3 regions of the Methylophilus sp. 3sh_L genome follow, and region 2 is predicted to be linked to each of the others. Evidence: predicted binding sites of a transcription regulator. Region 2 holds the regulator's gene; each other region holds the start of a gene.

Region 1 (6,484 bases), on a different contig from region 2:
CACATCCTGCAAGGGCAAGATGACCAGCCAGCGCGCAAAGGCAGCGATCAGCGGCAGCCGGGTTTTGGCTGCACGCAAGGCCCAGGCCACAACCCGATGCTGCCAGCTGCCGGGCAAGGGCCAGCGGGATTGGGTGAGGGCATACAGGCGCTGGTAAGTGGTTGCCGTGCCAGCGACCAGCGTGGGGCCGAGTTCGCGCCTGTCGGTATCCCGGGTCGCCAGATTTTCTGGAAAATTCAGCGTAAAGCCTGCCAATAGCCACGGCGAAAGCAGGTATTTGGCATGACCGCTGGCAGCAAATGCGCGAGCGGCCAAGGCCTCTTCATGTGCTGTCAGTGCCTCCTGAGTGACCAGTTGGCGGCCATTCCTGAGTAGTTCGGCATGGCTCACCTCACTGTATTCCAGCGCATAGTTGGTACTCAAACGGTAAAAGCGGAAGGCAATTTCATCGGCCGTTACCGCAGGCGCAATGGCTTGAATTTCTGCCGTTGCCACCACCTGTGCATAGCTAACGAGCGCAGGATGCTGATACCCGGCCAAGCCGCGCGCATCGGCATAAATCACCACGGCGCTATCGGGTTTGGCAGCCAATACTTGATCCACCTGTGCCTGTGCTTCGGCAAACACAAATTGCGGCCGCAAGGTATGCAATAAATCCAGTAACTGCGGTTGCGCAAAAGCCGGGTCCAGCGGCGCCGCCACGCCGCCCAGCCAATGGGCAGCCAGTGCCAACAATAAGGCCTCGGGCCGCGGCTCACTCAACAAAAATAAAGTGTCGCCCTGGCGAAAACCTTGTTGCTGCAAATACTGTGCGGCCTTTGTGACGTCCTCTTGCACCGCGAGCCAAGAGGTCTGCTGCCAGAGGCCCAGCTGTTTATGCCTGATTGCGACATGATGCGGCCGCTCCACGGCTTGCACCGTCAGCAAGTGGGGTAAAGTCTCTGCCATTGCCTGTTTCCTGCCGTTTCAGTTAAGCCGCTTTGGCCAAGGTTTTAGCTTCCAGCTCACGCACCAATGGCAGCACTTTTTCACCAAAATAAGCGACCTCTTCCTGAAAGTGCAAAAAGCCCGCCAATACCAGATCAACCCCAACGGCCTTCAAAGCGACAATACGCTCGGCAATTTGCTGGGGGGTGCCTATTAAATTGGTTTTAAAGCCATCGTTATACTGCACCAGGTCTTCAAAGCTCGACTTCGCCCAGTTACCTTCACGCTCCGGGCTGGCAGCGCCCGCATTTTTCACTTCATGGCCAAACGCATTCACCGCTTCAGGGTTGGCTTTATCAATAATTTCCTTCAATACCGCTTTGGCTTCTTCTTCGGTATCGCGGGCAATCACAAAGGCATTGACGCCAATCTTGACGTGATGCTTATTGGCCGCCGCCTTGGCGCGTATATCGTCCACCTGGGCCTTGATCCCCTCTACCGTATTGCCGTTGGTGAAGTACCAGTCTGAGACGGCGGCCGCATTATCCCGCGCGGCACGTGAACTACCGCCCTGGAAAATTTCTGGATGTGGCTGCTGCAAGGGTTTAGGCTTGAGTGAGTAGTTACTAAACCGGTAAAAATCGCCTCTGTAAGTAAAGTTATCCTGGGTCCAGATTCCTTTGAGCGCCTCAATAAACTCGCGTGAACGGCGATAGCGTTCGTCGTGATCCAGCCAATGCTCGCCAATCGCCGTAAACTCTCCACGGAACCAGCCGGAGACGATGTTCACCGCAATCCGTCCCTGGGTGAGAATATCAATCGTCGCCAATTGTTTGGCGGCCAGCACCGGATTCCAGGGGCCAGGCAAAATGGCGGCAATCACCTTGAGTTTGGTGGTCGCTGCCAGCAAAGCATGCGAAAAAGACACCGACTCATGCTGGAACTCAGCCCCATAGCCCGCAGTAAAACGAATTTGGCTCAAGGCATATTCAAATCCGGCTTTTTCGGCAATTTGTGCCAGCTTGCGGTTGTAATCGATATCCCAACTGGTGCGCTGCTCAATGTTACTGACCACTAGACCACCACTGACGTTAGGCACCCAATAAGCAAATTTAATGTTTTCTGTACTCATCTTTATATCTCTCCAAAAGTCACTGGATTTAAATGGCTAATAATTTTTCCTGGCTCAACAGCTCGCGATGCTTGAGCAAAGGCAGCGCACGCTCTACCGCAAGATCAATGCGCGCTTTCACCGCCTCACTCTTGATTTGGTAATTTTCAAAATCCGCTTCAACCGCATATACGCCGATTGGCAACGTGACTGCCTGGAAGAAACTGAATAATGGACGCAGCTCATGATCAATAATCAAGGCATGGCGCTCTGTCCCGCCAGTCGCGGCCAGCAGCACAGGCACATCCACCAAGGCTTCGAGGTGCACCAGATCAAACAAATGCTTGAACAACCCACCATAAGAGGCGCGGTACACTGGTGTCGCCACCACCAGCAAATCAGCGGTTTCAATCGCCTGGATATCTTGTTGCACGTTGACTGGCAACGCTTTGGGGTCGTAGGAAGCGACCAGGCTGCCGGCGATTTCGCTTAACTCCACCACGTGCAGATCAATCGGGATTTGCTGCCCCAACTTTTGCGTGATCGCCTGCACCAACGCAGCGGTTCTGGAAGGTAATTTATAGCTGCCGGAGACGGCAGTGACTTTTAAAGGACGGCTCATCATGACTCCTGAAATATCGGTGACTAATGTCGTTTGCACGAAAACTCGCAACCGACTCGCTTGCTAGAGTATTAGCACCATCCATGCCAGGGAATAATATAGTTATATTTCAATGACTTATATAAAAAATCCCTTTTAATAAGTGTTGGATTCCAGCGCTAGTTGCTGATCAACTGCTGCTAAATCAGCAGTTTTCCGCTGCCATGCGGCGCTTAGTCGTGCTTTCGTCTTCCGATGGTTGCTGATTTTGCAGCAGCGATTCAGCAACAAACTGTTTCTATAGAGGCGGCTGCCGGCGCTTTAATTTATATTCTTTTTTAAATTCAATGATTTAGTTATTGGCATATTAAATGCAACAGCATTAACAGACGCGTGGCGCAAACAACATCCCCGTCACGCTTTATTGATCCCTTTTTGAACAAGGAAAGACTATGACTGCACAAGCAAATAAAATTGCGCATTTGCCTGTAAACCTGCCGCGGCAACCCGCGCATTTGATTAAAAGTGACGCCGAAGCCTTGACCGTCGCCAAGCAGGTGGCCAGCGAAATCGCTAAAGAAGCCGCCCTGCGCGACCAGGAACGCCGCCTGCCTCGCAAAGAGCTCGACCTGTTTTCAAGCAGCGGCTTGTGGGGCATTACCGTACCTAAAGAATATGGCGGCGCCTTTGTCTCTAACAAAACGCTGGCAGAAGTGGTAGCCACCGTGGCCGAAGCCGACCCCAGTGTCGGCCAGATTCCACAGAATCATTTATATATGGTGGAAGGCTTGCGCCTGGATGGCTCAGAGTTTCAGAAAAAATACTTTTTTGAGTTGGTGCTGCAAGGCGTGCGGTTTGGCAATGCTTTCTCCGAGATTGGCACCAAGAGCGTCAATGACGTGAAAACCAAACTCACGCCCACCAATAGCGGCTACTTTTTAAACGGCAAAAAATTCTATTCTTCAGGCGCCTTGCTGGCGGACTGGGTGCCAGTGGTGGCCAAAGATGAACACGACAACACCGTGGTGGCATTCGTACCCGCTGGCGCAGAAGGCCTGACCATTATTGATGACTGGTCCAGCTTTGGCCAACGCACCACCGCTAGCGGGACGACCATCCTGGAAAATATTTTTGTGCCCAGCGAATATGTGTTGCCGCATCATTTGGCGTTTGACCGCCCGACCACCATGGGGCCGATTGCGCAGATTATCCAGGCGGCGGTGGATACCGGCATCGCCCGCGCAGCGTTTAAAGATACGCTGCACTTTGTGCGCAACTACACACGGCCATGGATAGATACCGATCTGGAACACGGCTACGAAGATCCGCATACCATCAAGGATATCGGTGACTTGCAGATTCGCCTGCACGCCACCGAGGCCTTACTGGCACGCGCGGGTGAATACATAGACGAAGCGCAGCGTAACCCGAATGAAGACACCGTGGCCGAAGCTTCGATTGCGGTAGCTGAAGCCAAAGTGCTAAGTACCGAAACTGCCTTGCTGGCAGGTAGTAAACTGTTTGAACTGGCCGGCACACGCTCAACCCTGGGTGAGTACAACCTGGACCGCCACTGGCGCAATGCACGTACGCATACCCTGCACGATCCGGTACGCTGGAAATACCATGCCGTCGGCAACTACAGCCTGAACAAGGTGAAACCGCCGCGCCATCCTTGGATTTAATCCAGAACGGTTCTAGCTTAACCACGTAAACAAACAGCCCGATAAACGATCGGGCTGTTTGTTTTGAGGCCTTAGCACAGTCTGCACAAACGGCTATAAAAGACTATGCCTCGAAGTACACACCGTTTACCAGCGATAGGTGGCCGTCAGCATGGCACGCCGTGGCTCGCCATAGTAGCAACTGCCAACAGCGCAATTAGCGATATATTCTTTATTGGCCAGGTTGCGTGCATTGAATGCCAGCGTCCAGTGCTGCAGGTCATACCCGACCAAGGCATCCCATAAGGTATATGATGGAATCCGCTCGGATGCAGAATCAAAATTGCCACGGGTAGAGCCGTTATAGCGTGCACCCAAGCCCACTTTTAACCCATTATTAAAGCGGTAATCACTCCACACCGCGAGCGTGTTTTCAGGCGTGGCCAGCAAAGGCGTGCCTATCTGCTGCGGGTTGCTGCTGGCGGTGATTTCAACCTTGGGCGTATACGTATAGGCCGTAATCAGGTTCATATGTTCAATCGGCTGTGTTTGTATTTCGAGCTCCAGTCCACGCACCTGCATCTGTCCAGTTTGCCGGGGGCTAAAGTTGGGGTCGTAAGTAATAATATTGTTACGTTCCAACTCAAACCATGCCGCACTGTATCTGTTTTTGCTGCCCGGCGGCTGGTAGCGCACACCGAACTCATACTGCTTGCCGGTTTCGGGTTTAAAGCCTTTGCCTGTTTGCGGGTTGATCGTCGTGGTGGGGATAAAAGATTCTGAATAGCTGAAATAAGGCGCAAGGCCATTGTCTGCTAAATAGAGCAAGCCAGCGCGGCTGGTCAATTTATGATCATTGTAGCGATCATCCGTGCCTGCAATACGCTCTGCATTCTCAGTGGTGGCATCGTCGTAGCGGCCGCCCAAGGTTGCAATCCAATGCGAGCCCCATTTGATCTGATCTTGCAGATAAAAACCGGTTTGCGCCAGTTTGATCTTGCTATCCGTATCAGGACTGCCCACAGGGATATTCTGTGCAGTCTCCGGAGCCAACAAATCCAGGTCTGGCGCACTGCCAGAATAGAATTGATTGCGGTCCCTGACCTTTTGGTAATCCAGGCCCGCCAGCAAGGTATGTTGCCAATCCCCCGCCTGAATCCGCCATTGCAGCTGATTGTCTATGGTGAAGGCTTTGATGTGGTCCGGGCTACCGTTCATCTGGCGGGTAATATAGCGATAATTGTCTGCATCAGCTGGTGCTGCAGGATTGACCTGGTTATACCCCAGTCCAAACACCTGCCAATACGCCAAATCTACCTCGCTGTAGCGTGCATTCTGCCTGAAGGTCCACTGGTCATTGAAGCTATGCTCAAACAGATAGCCGACATACCATTGCTTTTGCTCAAAGCGGTTAAATTTTCTATCGCCGACAAAGGTCTTGTAAGGCAACTTTTCTCCCGATGGCGTGCGCAGCAGCGTACCCTGTTCTGGCAAGGCCCCTGCAAAGATCCCGCCATCCGAGTTCATATACTGCGACATGACGGTCAAACTGGTTTTATCTGAAGGCAGAAAGGTAATTGACGGCGCAATAAACACCCTGTCATCCTTCATGCCTTGACGCGGCAAGTCGGCGTCACGCACCAGGCCGGTCATCCGGTACAACACGGTGCCGTCTTCATTAAGCGGCCCCGAAAAATCACCGGCGAGCTGCTCACGCGAGTAATTCCCCAGTTGCATCTGGATTTCTTTGAGTGGGGTCGCGGTGGGGCGTTTGCTGACCACATTGATCAAGCCGCCTGCGGTACTTTGCCCATACAGCACAGAGGCTGGGCCGCGCAGGATTTCGAGGCGCTCAATGCCATAATTTTCGATTCTGCCGGTCGCAAACGTGCCGGCATTGCGCCACGGCAAGCCGTCTTGATAAAAACCGGGTGAATACGCGTCAATGCCACGCAAGGCAATCCAGTCATATCTTGAATCCGGGCCATAAGGCGCCACATTCACCCCTGGCGTATAGGCCATGCCTTCACGCAGGCTTTGCGCACCAATGGCCTGAATAAAATCTTTAGTCACCACCGAGACCGACTGCGGCGTTTCCATCACCGAAGTATCGGTTTTGGTCCCCGTGGCGGACTGTTCGGCAATATAGCCTTTGATTGGGCTCCAGGCCGTTTCTTTGTT
Region 2 (6,484 bases):
ACTGCGATCATGACCGCCATCGGGTGCGCATCGCGGCGGAAACCTCGGAATACATTGCTCATCTGGTCGTGCAACATGGTGTGCTCGCTGATGGTGCTAACGAATTCTTCACGTTGCTTGTGGTCAGGCAGTTCCCCATGCAGCAACAGATGCGAGACCTCAAGGAAGTCGCAATTTTCCGCCAGTTGTTCAATCGGATAGCCACGGTAGTAAAGCAATCCTTTTTCACCATCAATAAAGGTGATGCCAGAATTGCACGACGCGGTAGACATGAAGCCAGGATCAAACGTGAAATAACCATGTTTGCCCAGGCTGCGGATATCAATCACATCGGTGCCCAGTGAGCCTTTTAATACCGGTAGCTCAATTGCGCTACTATCGTTGTCAAATGTAATGGTCGCCTTGGTAGCCATAACGTACTCAGTCTTTAATCAAGTTGGTTAAATTATACGCAATCGTATTGTTTTATCACTGCTTGTGCGGTGACTGTCGCGGAAAAGTTAAAAAAACAATCAAAAGCCTGCACCAGATATAATCAAGTCATTGGTGCGTTTGCACTGCTTTTGGGAATCCTTTAGTTGGGGTAAATCGCACCTAGAATACGCGGACCTGCTGCGCCGGTGACCGCTGCCAAGTTGCCGGGCAAATGGTCTACACAGCGCTGAGCCAACCAGGCAAAAGCCACTGCCTCTACCCAATCTACGCCAACGCCCAATTGATCCGTCAGTTGCACCTGCATCTCAGAGAGTGCCTGCAGTCTATCGATCAAGGCCAGATTATGCGCCCCCCCGCCACAGACATAGATTTCTTGAACCCCTGGGCAGAAGCGCGTCAGGGCTTCTGTGATACTGATTGCCGTTAACTCAAGCAAAGTACGCGCCACATTTTGTGCGCTGTCAGCATGCTGAGCCAGCGCCTGCATTAACCAGTTGTCGTTAAACAGGTCGCGACCAGTACTTTTGGGGGTGGCAAGCGCAAAGTAAGGATCGGCTATCAGCGTATTTAGCAACGCTTGATTCACCTTTCCGCTGGCCGCCCAGCGTCCACCGGCATCATAAGGTTGGCCTGTGTGTTGGCGCGTCCAGGCATCCATGAGCAGGTTGCCGGGGCCTGAATCAAAACCGGTCACTGGCCCGTTGGCTGGCAGGTCGCTCAGGTTGGCAATGCCACCGATATTGATCACGACGCGATGCGTGTTTGCACTCGCAAAAACAGCTTGATGAAACGCGGGGACTAACGGTGCGCCTTGCCCCCCGGCCGCAATATCCCGGCTTCTGAAGTCGCCAATGACCGTGATACCTGTCAATTCGGCCAGCCGGGCAAGGTTGCCCAGTTGTATGGTGTATGCCATGCCATTAGCCAGGGTTGGACAGTGCCGGATGGTCTGACCATGGCAACCGATGGCGGTTACGGCATCGGCAGGCGTACCGGCGAGTGTGAGTAGCTGATTGACAGCTTGCGCATAAAGCTCGGCAAGCTGGTTGGCAACCACGGCAGCGGCATGGAGCTCGTTTTGGGCGGGCGTGTGCAAGGCTAGCAGTTGTTGTTTCAGTTCCTCAGGGTAGGGCAGGAAGTAACAGGCCGTTTGCGACACTTGCTCGCCTGTGTATGAGGTCAGCACGGCATCCACGCCATCCAGGCTGGTGCCAGACATGAGACCAATAAATAACCGTGGCTGGGAGCGATCCGCTGAAAGTTGCATGGGCACCATTTTAACACTGCTCCAGCCATGCTTACAGAAATGCATGGGATTACGTTAAAATAGCTGTTTTACTTAATTTGAGACGATGCCGGGGCTGTGCATCGTTTTTATTTTTCACGGATACCTAGCATGACGGATACCAAGCAACCCTCATCTGATACCCAGGCCTTGAGCCCGGAAATTGCAAAAGCGCTGGCGATTATCAAGCGCGGCGCAGATGAGTTATTGATCGAGCAAGAGCTGGTTGAAAAACTTAAAACGGGCAAGCCGCTGCGTGTTAAAGCCGGGTTTGATCCCACCGCGCCAGACTTGCATTTGGGCCACACTGTGCTGATTAATAAACTGCGTCAATTGCAGGACTTGGGTCATCAGATTTTATTCCTGATTGGTGACTTTACCGGCATGATTGGTGACCCGACTGGCAAAAGTGCTACGCGCCCGCCGCTTACCGTGGAGCAGGTTAAAGCTAACGCCGATACCTATGCGGCACAAGTCTTCAAAATCCTTGATCCTGCTAAAACCGAGATCGTTTTTAACTCCAAATGGTTAAGTGAGCTCGGTGCGGCTGGCATGATCAAGTTGGCTGCCAGCCATACTGTGGCCCGCATGCTGGAGCGCGATGACTTCTCCAAGCGCTTTAAAGGCAATCAACCGATCGCGATACACGAATTTTTATACCCGCTGTTGCAAGGGTATGACTCAGTGGCACTGCAAGCCGATCTTGAGCTTGGCGGCACTGACCAGAAATTTAACCTGCTCATGGGGCGAGAGTTGCAAAAGCAGGCGGGTCAGGCGCAGCAATGTGTATTGATGATGCCGCTGCTGGAAGGCCTGGATGGCGTGAATAAAATGTCCAAATCACTGGGTAACTATATTGGGATCAGTGAAGCGCCAGAGACTATTTTTGCCAAGATTATGTCAATTTCAGATGAACTGATGTGGCGGTACATTGATTTGCTGTCTTTTGCGACACTGGAAACCATCGCCGAGTGGAAAGCACAAGTCGCAGCTGGTGAAAATCCCCGCAATATCAAAGTCGGCTTTGCACAGGAAATTGTGGCGCGTTTTCATGGCCAAGCTGCCGCAGAAAAAGCGTTGCAAGACTTTCAAACCCGAGCCAAAGGCGGCATCCCAGACGAGGTGCCTGAAGTGTCAGTGACCATTGAAGGCGAAAGCATAGGCATTAGCCAATTGCTCAAGCAGGCAGGCCTGGTCGAAAGTACTAGCGAAGCGATGCGAGCCATACAGCAGGGCGGTGTCAAGCTAGACAGCGTCAAGGTCGACGATAAAAATCTACCCTTGGCAAAAGGGATCACGGTGGTTGCGCAGGTTGGTAAACGCAAATTTGCCAAGATTACGATCAGGTAATAGGGATTGATAAGTTTGTCCCGACAAGCAAAAAGGCCGCGAATGCGGCCTTTTGTTTTAAAGCGATTTGCGCAAATTTGCGGGCGGAATATTCAGTGACTCACGGTATTTGGCAATCGTCCGGCGGGCAACGACGATGCCTTGCTGGGCGAGTGTGTCGGTGATCTGATTGTCCGACAACGGCTTTTTCGGGTTTTCTTCAGCCACCATTTGCTTGATCAATGCGCGGATGGCCGTGGCAGAACATGAACCGCCTGCATCGGTGGCAACCGAGCTGCCAAAGAAGTATTTGAGTTCATAGACGCCCCGCGGTGTGAGCATGTACTTATGCGTGGTGACACGTGAAACGGTGCTTTCATGTAAATCGAGCTCTTCGGCGATTTCACGCAGCACCAGTGGCCGCATGGCAATTTCCCCGTGCTCAAAGAAGTTGCGCTGGCGGTCCACAATGGCTTGCGACACGCGCAGAATGGTCGAGAACCGTTGCTGGATGTTTTTAATCATCCATTTGGCTTCTTGCATCTGGCTTTGCAAGTATTGGCCTGAGCTCTCGCGGTTGCGCTTGAGGATGTCTGCGTACATCTGGTTGATGCGTAGCTTGGGAATCACTCCATCGTTTAAGGAGGCGACCCAGATGCCTTTGATTTTTTTCACCACCACATCGTGCTGGATAAAGTGATCGTGACTAAAGTTGGAAAACTCGCTGCCGGGTCTGGGGTTTTGTTGGCGGATCAGTTGTTGTGCGGCTTTGAGTGCGGCTTCGTCACAAGCCAGCACTTTTCGCAGTTTGACAAAGTCTTTGTTGGCTAGCAGCGCCAAATGGTCTTTGGCGATTGCAATCGCCGTTTGCAGATATGGCGTCTCTGCGGGCAAGTGCATCAGTTGCAACAGCAGGCATTCACGTAAATCACGTGCACCAACGCCCAGGGGGTCCAGGTTCTGGATCAGCTTGAGCGCGGTTTCCAGTTCTAGCAGCTCTACTTCAAGTTCAAGAGGCAGGTGCTCAACGATCTCCTGTAAATCCTGTTCGAGATAGCCATCGTCATTAATGCTGTCCAGCAATAACTTGACCAGGCTCATGTCCCGCTGCGACAAGTGTGCCAGCTGGATCTGGTCTATTAAATGCTCACGCAAGCTGATGCTGGTGGTTTCCTGCCGGGAAAAGTCGCTGTCTTCATCTTCTTGATGATTGCGGCCGGCCTCATCCCAGTTGCTGGTACTGCCAAACTCCTCATAATCATCTTCAAATTCTGGCGGGGTGAATTCCTCGCTTAAGTTAGGCAGATCGCTCTCGCTCCCGCCAAGGTCGTCATGCAGCTCTTCGCGCAAGCTTTCCGCGGGTGCTGTGATTTCATGCTGCGTGGCCATGTCAAACGAGCTGGCATCTGTCAGCTCTGGCTCGGGGCTGGCCGCTGGCGCTGAACCCTCTTCAAACTCGCCGTCTTCTCCGTCAGACATTTCTAACAAAGGGTTTTCTTGCAGGATGGTTTCCAGCTCCTGGTTCAGCTCCAGCGTGGACAGTTGCAGCAAACGGATAGACTGCTGCAACTGCGGAGTCAGCGCCAGGTTTTGCGAAATACGTAATTGCAGGTTCTGTTTCATGACGGATTACAGCCTAAAATTCTTGCCCAGATAGACTTCACGTACACCCTCGTTCTGAATGATTTCATCAGGGGTCCCTGCCGCAAACACAGCGCCTTCGTTGACGATGTATGCGCGATCACAGATGTCCAACGTCTCGCGGACATTGTGGTCTGTAATTAAAATACCAATATTTTGGCTGCTCAGGTAGCGGATGATTTTCTGGATTTCAATCACGGCAATCGGGTCAATCCCGGCGAACGGTTCATCAAGCAAAATAAATTTAGGGTCAGTAGCGAGGCAGCGTGCAATTTCAACGCGCCGACGCTCCCCCCCTGATAAGCTGACTGCCTGGCTATTGCGGATGTGCTGGATATGTAATTGATCCAGCAACGACTCCAACTTGGCCTCACGCTCCTCTTCTGTGTAGGGGCGCGTCTCCAGAATGGAGAGGATGTTGTCGGTCACGCTGAGCTTGCGGAAAATCGAGGCTTCCTGTGGCAGGTAAGCGAGGCCCATACGCGCACGTTCATGCATGGGCGCGCGGCTAACATCGGTGCCATTGAGGGTGATGTTGCCCTCATCCAGCGCGACCAGGCCGACAATCATGTAAAAGCTGGTGGTCTTGCCCGCACCATTGGGGCCAAGCAGGCCAATCACTTCGCCGCTACGTAACTCAAGCGTCGTATTTTTGACGACGGTACGGCCCAGGTAGGTTTTTTTCAGGTGGTTGACCTGCAAATGGTTTTGCTCTGCTAACGCCATGGTTTCCATCTTTAAGCTTACTCTTTACCTTGTTCGCTGGTGCTTTCAGCGGGTGCAGGTTCCACCTTGAGTTGCAGTGAGCGATTCATGCGCAACCCTTGCTGCGAGGTGGGTTTGTTGTCAATCACTGGTGGCGTGGTTTTGTTTTTAGGCTGGATCGTGGCCTTAACGCGGCTACCGGCTGTACCGTTCGGGTTGGCTTTAGTGCCGCCAATGACCTCCGCATACTCGGCATTGGCGTCATAGCTGATGTAGTCGCCATTCACAATGTCTTCGCCGCGTTTAACCCAGGCATTGGTATACAGTTGTACCTTATCCATGCGGGCATTGTATTCAATGCGTTGACCACTGCCTTGCATCCACTCGTCTTTACCGGTGCGTTTTTGCTTGAAGGTGGTTGGATTGCCAGTACAGGTGCTGTGCTGAAAGCCGTCCTGGTCCTCACGTACGATCATTTTGTCGGCCTTGATTTGCAAGGTACCCTGATTCAGGATCACATTACCAGTATAGATGCTGATTTTTTTGGCATCGTTCACGGTGACGGTATCTGCTTCCAGTTCTATCGGTTGGTCGCGGTCAGACTCTTCAGCCAGCGCAGTGGCTGGGAGGGAAAATAGCAGCCATACGTGTATGCATGTCACTAAAAATAAAGACTTCTGCGTGTTCAACTCATTTCTCCATCATCAACGCTCATTGGCGCGTTCTGTATCCGTTGCCTGGACAGGGCTTGCCGAACGATTCACTGCGGGTGGACGTTCGTAATGAACGTGTACCCGGTTAAATAGCTGCATGGTATCGGCTCTGTTATCAAAGCGCATCCCCGTCCCAGTAATGACGGTTGCCGGTTTTTGTCGGATTACCACGGGCTGGTCTGTATGGGCCACTTCGGTATCCGGCTCCATCCAAAGTTGTTCGGTTTGCATCTCTGTTTCCGGCTTGGTTACTGATGCTTGGCGGATCACCTTGACCTGCTTGCTAAATTCCACCAGTTTACCATTGGCTGATACCTGTCCACGCTGACCATAAATTTGCGTATAAGGTTTGTCCAGCCCAAACTGGGTAAAGCGG
Region 3 (6,484 bases), on a different contig from region 2:
GAGTGTCTGAGACTTTGAATCAACGTTTTGAGGTTAGAGATGTGTCCGCCAAATTCGGTTTCATTCAAGCCAATAGATGCCTTCAAGTTATTGTTTATGGGCAATTTCGGCAAATATGTTAAAGCCCTTTCCTTTGGCATGACTATTAGGCCCAGTAAGCAGTTAATCGTTAGAGTGTAGTTATATTGCTTTTCAAAAGGGTATTGGTCTAAAGATGCATAATATTGATTTATTAGAGCAATAGTTCTCTCAATAAACTCATATTCAAGGTCTTGGTAATTTCCCATAAAGTCCTAAACGTATAGCTGCTTGTTTAATAATGACACTTTACGCCCATTAATGGGGCGTCATTATCTATATGATGCACTTTTCCAGAAACGCAATTCCATGATTAATGAATGTAGAGCTTACCTTGCTCAAATTCCTCCAGAAACACCTTGACTACATTTGATGCGCCGTGCCGGGAACTCAAACTGGGCGGTTTGAATCGCTGCCCGCACACGGTCTTTACTCTCCTTCACTTCGGTTTCTGGCAAGCCGACGATGGTGAAACTGGGCAGACCATTCGCCAGATGCACTTCAACCACCACTTCTGGTGCATCCATCCCACTTAAGGCCCGACTGTATAACACGGCCAAACTCATGTCGCACTCCCGCACCAAAGAATGCTAACAATTGTAAATTAATTTTTACTTTTTGGCGGCGTCGGCTTGTTCCAGCTGGCTGATTTTTTCTTCAAGCTGTTTTAACTGTTGCTGCGTGCGTGCCAGCAAAGCGGCCTGAATATCAAATTCCTCGCGTGAAACAAGTTCCATTTTGGGGAGCGCGCCCTGAATTAGTGCATGCAAATTGTTTTCAAGCTCTGAAATGGGGCTTGAGTCAATTAGTTGTTTGATTTTAAAAGATAATTCTTTAATTTTTTCGTTTGAAAATAGCATGGCAAGCTCTCCTTGTGAGGCTATTCTAGCATGTAAGCACATCAAAAAAGTGTATGCAAATGGTTGATTTTTATATGTTTTTAATAAATAACATGATGTTGCGATGTTAATTTAACTTTTAGGATTAAATTATTTTATTAATTAATTGATTTTTAATGATTATATAGGTTGGCACGTGCTTTGCTTTTAGGTCAATGTTGTTTCATTCTCGTTTACAACAATTCGATCAAGATTTTCACAGAGAGAGGACTAAATAAATGCGCCAATCTAAGTTAATTACAGCTGTACTCGCGACACTGTCTTTCGCTAATTTTGCACATGCCGATGAGCCAAAGGTTTTGCATGAAGAGCTTAAAGAGGCAAAAGCACCATACATGGAAGAAAAACAGGCCGGTTCCGATTGGGCTGCGACAGGTAACATCGGTGTGGTATCTGACTACTACTTCCGTGGTATTTCACAATCCTGGCACAAGCCGACCGTACAAGGCGGTATGGATATTACGCATTCCAGCGGTTTCTATACTGGCGTTTGGGGTTCTGGTGTAACACCAAATACTTATCCTGATGCAAACACCGAAATTGATGTTTATGCAGGTTTTAATGGCACCATTCCTACAGTTGAGAAACTGGGCTATACAGTCGGTGTTTATGGATACTTGTATCCAGGTGGTTCTTGGAAAAAATACAAATTTACAGGCGATAACAATCCAGATGGTACTTTAAAAAGTCAAACCCCAAAAGGTGGTCGTTGGGATACATATGAATTGAATGCAGGTCTCTCATATGATTGGATTAGCGCAAAACTTTCTTACACGTTAACAGATTGGTTTGGCGCAGATAAAGATACTGGTTGGAACGGTAGCACCAAAGGCTCAACTTATATTGAATTGAATGCGGCGTATCCATTACCTTGGTGGGATTTAACGCTGATTGCTCACGTTGGACGTTTAAATGTTGCTGGCAAACTAGATCCTAACGCTGACTTTTCTGCAATCGGTGGTGGTTCAGCACCTAGCTCCTCTACATCGGGCGCTACGAATCCTGATTACACAGACTGGAAGATTGGTTTGAGTAAAGCATTCAAAATTGGGGCTACCGAAGGTTGGAATGCTGGGGTGTACTGGATTGAGTCAGACAACTCTCGTTATTGGGGTCGTAATGGCTATGGCGGCTCAAGCTTTAATGGAGCACCATCAACACAATTTAAGAACCTGAATGATGGTCGTGTTGTTTTAACATTAGGCCGTACATTCTAAGTAAGCAAGTTTTAGATCTGGCGGGCATGTGCCTGCCAGAGTTAACAACGGGAGAAGCAAATGAAATTTGTATCCGCAATAATCAAGCCATTCAAGCTTGATGAGGTGCGTGAGGCTTTGTCCAATATTGGCGTACAAGGCATCACTGTCACTGAAGTCAAAGGATTTGGCCGTCAAAAAGGGCATACCGAGTTGTATCGTGGTGCTGAATATGTCGTAGATTTTTTGCCTAAAGTTAAACTCGAAGTTGCGATCAAAGATGACATGCTGGATCAGGTCGTAGATGCGATTGAGAAAGCAGCAGCAACAGGCAAAATCGGCGATGGCAAAGTCTTTGTCTTCGATTTGGAACAAGTTTACCGTATACGTACCGGCGAAACCGGTCCGGATGCGTTATAAGAAAGGGCTTCTGTTATGAAGAAAATTCTTTCAATCTTATCGCTGGTCGCCGTGATGGGTCTGGCGGCAAGCCCAGTCAGTTATGCAGAAGAAACGGTGACTGAAACCATTACCGTACAAGAAACCGTTTCTACTGATGCGGCGCCTGCGGCCGAAGCGCCTGCAGCGGCCGAAGCTGCCCCTGCTGCTGAAGCAGCGCCAGCGCCAACAATGGATGTGGGTAATACCGCATTTATGATTGTTGCCACAGTACTGGTGATTTTGATGACGATTCCTGGCTTGGCATTGTTCTACGGCGGTTTGGTACGTCAGAAAAACATGTTGTCAGTGCTGATGCAAGTGTTTGTTGTCTTCTCAATGATTTCTGTGTTGTGGGCTGCGTATGGTTACAGCATGGCTTTCAGCGAAGGTAACATGATTGTCGGTGGATTAAGCAAGGCGTTTCTGGCGGGTGTTACACCAGAAAGCCTCTCCGGCACTATTCCAGAATATGTGTTTTTGACCTTCCAGCTGACATTTGCTGCCATTACGCCTGGGTTGATCGTTGGTGGGTTTGCCGAGCGTATGAAGTTCTCTGCTGTATTGTTGTTCACGGCATTGTGGGTGACTTTTGCTTATATCCCAATCGCACACATGGTATGGGGCGGTGGTTACCTGGCCGAGTTGGGTGCCAAAGACTTTGCTGGTGGTACTGTTGTGCATATCAACGCTGGTATCGCTGCTTTGATTGGTGCCATCATGTTGGGCAAACGTATTGGTTACGGTAAAGAAGCCATGCCTCCGCACAACCTGGTGATGACCATGATTGGTGCTTCCTTGCTGTGGGTGGGTTGGTTTGGCTTTAACGTTGGTAGTGAACTGGCTGCTGATGGCATTGCCGGTATGGTGTTGATTAACACACAATTGGCAACAGGTTCTGCAGTACTGGGCTGGATTTTTGCTGAGTGGTTGTTCAGAGGTAAGCCAAGCATGCTGGGTGCCGCTTCTGGTGCAGTGGCTGGTTTGGTTGCGATTACCCCTGCTTGCGGCTTTATCGGCCCGATGGGTTCTATCATCCTTGGCTTCACTGCCAGCTTCGTCAGCCTGTGGGGCGTGACCAAATTGAAAGGTGCGCTGGGCTACGATGACTCACTGGATGTGTTCGGTGTTCACGGCTTGGCCGGTATCTGGGGTGCAGTAGGCACTGGCGTGTTGATGGCACCAGGTTTGGGTGGTGTTGGCTACGCAGAAGGTGTGACCATGGGTGGTCAAGTAACGACTCAAATCATCGCAGTCGTGGTCACCTTGATCTGGACAGGTATCGTAAGCGTGATTCTTTACAAAGTGGTAGATGCGGTTGTGGGTCTGCGCGTGAGTGAAGAATACGAACGTGAAGGTCTTGATACGACCGAACATGGCGAACGTGCTTACAGCTTGTAATCGTTGTGTGGTATAAAGAAACGGCTCTTAGTGAGCCGTTTTTTTTTGGGGAACTAATATAAACGGTTGTTATCCATTTACAGGGCCTAGTTAACAACAATTCTTATTATGGCAAACATTCATACGACTTCCCTCACGCCTTTTCAAAGAGTCGTCAAGTTACTCTCATTTGAAAAACAGGATATTTTGCTGCTGCTGTATTTAACCGCGGCTTATGGTGTATTGGGCATCGCCACGCCTGTCGCCGTGCAGGCCATGGTGAATATTGTCACCATGGGCGGTATATTGCAGCCACTGTATGTGGTGGGCGTGATTCTGTTTTGTTTGCTGGCATTGTCTGGCGCGATTTATGCCATAGAGAGTTTTCTGGTGGAGATGATCCAACGGCGGATTTTTGTGCGCTACAGCTTGCAGATTGCACAAAACACCGGCCAGATTCATATCTCTGTGTATGATCAATTCAATCCGGTAGAGCTGGTGAATCGCTATTTTGATATTCAAACCGTGCAGAAGTCGATGGCGACCTTGCTTACAGTTGGCCTAACTGCCTTGTTACAAGGGCTGATAGGCAGCATTGTGCTGCTTTTTTATAGCCTGTATTTTGGCATTCTGGTCATCCTGATGCTCATCGTGTTGTGGGTGATTATTTTTGGTTTGGGTAAGCCAGCCGAAGAAACGGCAATCAAAGAGTCTAAAGCCAAATATGAAATGGCGGCCTGGTTGGAAACCATTGCCCGCAATAAATGGCTGTCAAAATTTTATGGCGCTAAACAGCGCAACACGGCCAATACGGCGCAGCTGGCAGAAGGCTATCTGCTAGTCAGGGCCAAACACTTTAAAGTCCTGATGATGCAATTGATTGGTGCCGTGGGACTGTATGCATTAATCGGTACGGGCATGCTGATTCTAGGCGGGACCTTAGTCATCAAAGGCCAGATCAATCTTGGCCAATTCGTGGCTGCCGAATTGATTATTTTTGGCGTGCTGTCAGCGTTTGTGCGGTTTGTCACCAAGCTTGAGTATTTCTATGATCTGCTCGCAGCAGTAGACAAGCTGGGCGTACTGGAAACATTACCCGTGGAGCGGTCTGGTGAGCATCAGCCTGGCGAGGAAGGATATACCAAACTTAAGGTCCATGAGTTGACCTTTCAGCATGCGGATCAAGCTGCGTTGGTCAAAAATCTGAGCTTTAGCTTACAACGCGGGGAAAGCCTGGCGCTCATGGGTGGCTTGGGCAGTGGTAAAACCACCTTGCTTGAGTTGATCATGGGCATGCGGCAACCGGGACAAGGGCATATCAGCTACAACGATATTGATGTGCGTCAGCTCGATTTGTCCCATTTGCGTGACCGCATAGGCGTGGCCAACAAAGTTGAGTGGCAGCATGGCTCTATCCTGGACAACCTAAAGTTGCAACGACCAGAGGTGAGCCTGGATCACGTGATCGAGTTATTACAGGTACTGGGCTTGTGGCAAGAAATCAGTAAGCTGCCGAATGGCATAGAAACTGTCTTGACTGACTTTGGCGCACCGATGACGCATACGCAGCTGCAGCGGTTAATGCTTGCTCGCGCCATGCTAGGTCAACCGGATGTACTGATTATTGATGGCTTGCTGGATCAACTGTCTCAAGATGAATTGGATCAGGTGCTGATGCTCCTTAAACGTCACCAGCAGGATTGGATGGTGCTGATTACCACGCGCTATCAGCATATTGCGCAGCAATGTAAACAAGTCATCAATTTGGAGAGCATGGCAAACACCGGGGTAGCAGGAGGTCAGCATGAGTAATGCGATTGAAAACGCGCTGACGCAGCGAGTACAGACCCCTGAGCGGTTAAGGCTGTGGATCAAACGGATGGCCTGGCTGCTGGTCGTGCTGCCAGTGGCTTTTTTACCCCTGCCGTGGCAACAAAACGTGACTGCGCTGGGGAAGGTTACCGCCTATTCCCCTTCCGAGCGGGTACAAACGGTAGATGCGCCCGTGAGTGGGCTCATCCAGCACTGGTATGTGCAAGAAGGCTCACAAGTGAAACAGGGCGATGTTTTGCTGGAAATCAGCGACACAGACCCTAACTTCCGGCAACGGTTGCAAGCGCAACGCGATAATCTGGAGGATAAACTGGCTTCTAAACAAAGCGAGTTGTCGGCTTACGCTGTGCAGCGAGACAACCTAGCTGCGGGCCGCGACGCCAAAATTACTGCCGCCCAATATAAATTGGATGTCGCCAACCAGAAGATTCTCAGTGCGCGCGAGGCGGTGAATTCTGCCCAAGCGACGCTGGATGCGGCCACAATGCAGGTTAAGCGCATGCAGCGCTTGTTAGGCGATGGTTTGGTGTCCAAGCGGGATACCGAGGTGGCTGAGCGTGACCATACCATTGCTAGCCGCAGCCTGAATAGTGCACAAGCGCAACTGCAATCTGCCATGGCGGAAGCGCAATCGGCACAGGCAGAAATCCGCCAGGTACG

What was found. Region 2 encodes sigma-54, which starts transcription at its own class of promoters, with help from an activator protein. Its sites were predicted from a motif close to TGGCACNNTTCCTGCT; they were not measured.
Region 1: ACIDF8_RS07835 (SfnB family sulfur acquisition oxidoreductase) is a predicted target of sigma-54. The motif match lies at 3,000-3,015, and genes of this name have one in related genera.
Region 3: ACIDF8_RS09135 (TorF family putative porin) is a predicted target of sigma-54. The motif match lies at 1,108-1,123, and genes of this name have one in related genera.

What each region holds. Positions count from the first base shown of each region.
Region 1 is NZ_JBKOUF010000003.1:8,949-15,432, forward strand. It holds gene ACIDF8_RS07820 (AMP-binding protein) at 1-948, opposite strand, end outside; gene sfnG (dimethylsulfone monooxygenase SfnG) at 971-2,059, opposite strand; gene msuE (FMN reductase) at 2,088-2,660, opposite strand; gene ACIDF8_RS07835 (SfnB family sulfur acquisition oxidoreductase) at 3,092-4,324, shown strand; gene ACIDF8_RS07840 (TonB-dependent siderophore receptor) at 4,451-6,484, opposite strand, start outside.
Region 2 is NZ_JBKOUF010000007.1:91,486-97,969, reverse strand. It holds gene gltA (citrate synthase) at 1-413, opposite strand, end outside; gene ACIDF8_RS12675 (anhydro-N-acetylmuramic acid kinase) at 575-1,702, opposite strand; gene tyrS (tyrosine--tRNA ligase) at 1,832-3,070, shown strand; gene ACIDF8_RS12665 (RNA polymerase factor sigma-54) at 3,128-4,672, opposite strand; gene lptB (LPS export ABC transporter ATP-binding protein) at 4,679-5,416, opposite strand; gene lptA (lipopolysaccharide transport periplasmic protein LptA) at 5,434-6,084, opposite strand; gene lptC (LPS export ABC transporter periplasmic protein LptC) at 6,100-6,484, opposite strand, start outside.
Region 3 is NZ_JBKOUF010000003.1:288,302-294,785, forward strand. It holds gene ACIDF8_RS09120 (HEPN family nuclease) at 1-287, opposite strand, end outside; partial or broken gene ACIDF8_RS09125 (magnesium chelatase domain-containing protein) at 450-644, opposite strand; gene ACIDF8_RS09130 (accessory factor UbiK family protein) at 690-980, opposite strand; gene ACIDF8_RS09135 (TorF family putative porin) at 1,196-2,194, shown strand; gene glnK (P-II family nitrogen regulator) at 2,255-2,593, shown strand; gene ACIDF8_RS09145 (ammonium transporter) at 2,609-4,012, shown strand; gene ACIDF8_RS09150 (peptidase domain-containing ABC transporter) at 4,121-5,803, shown strand; gene ACIDF8_RS09155 (HlyD family secretion protein) at 5,796-6,484, shown strand, end outside.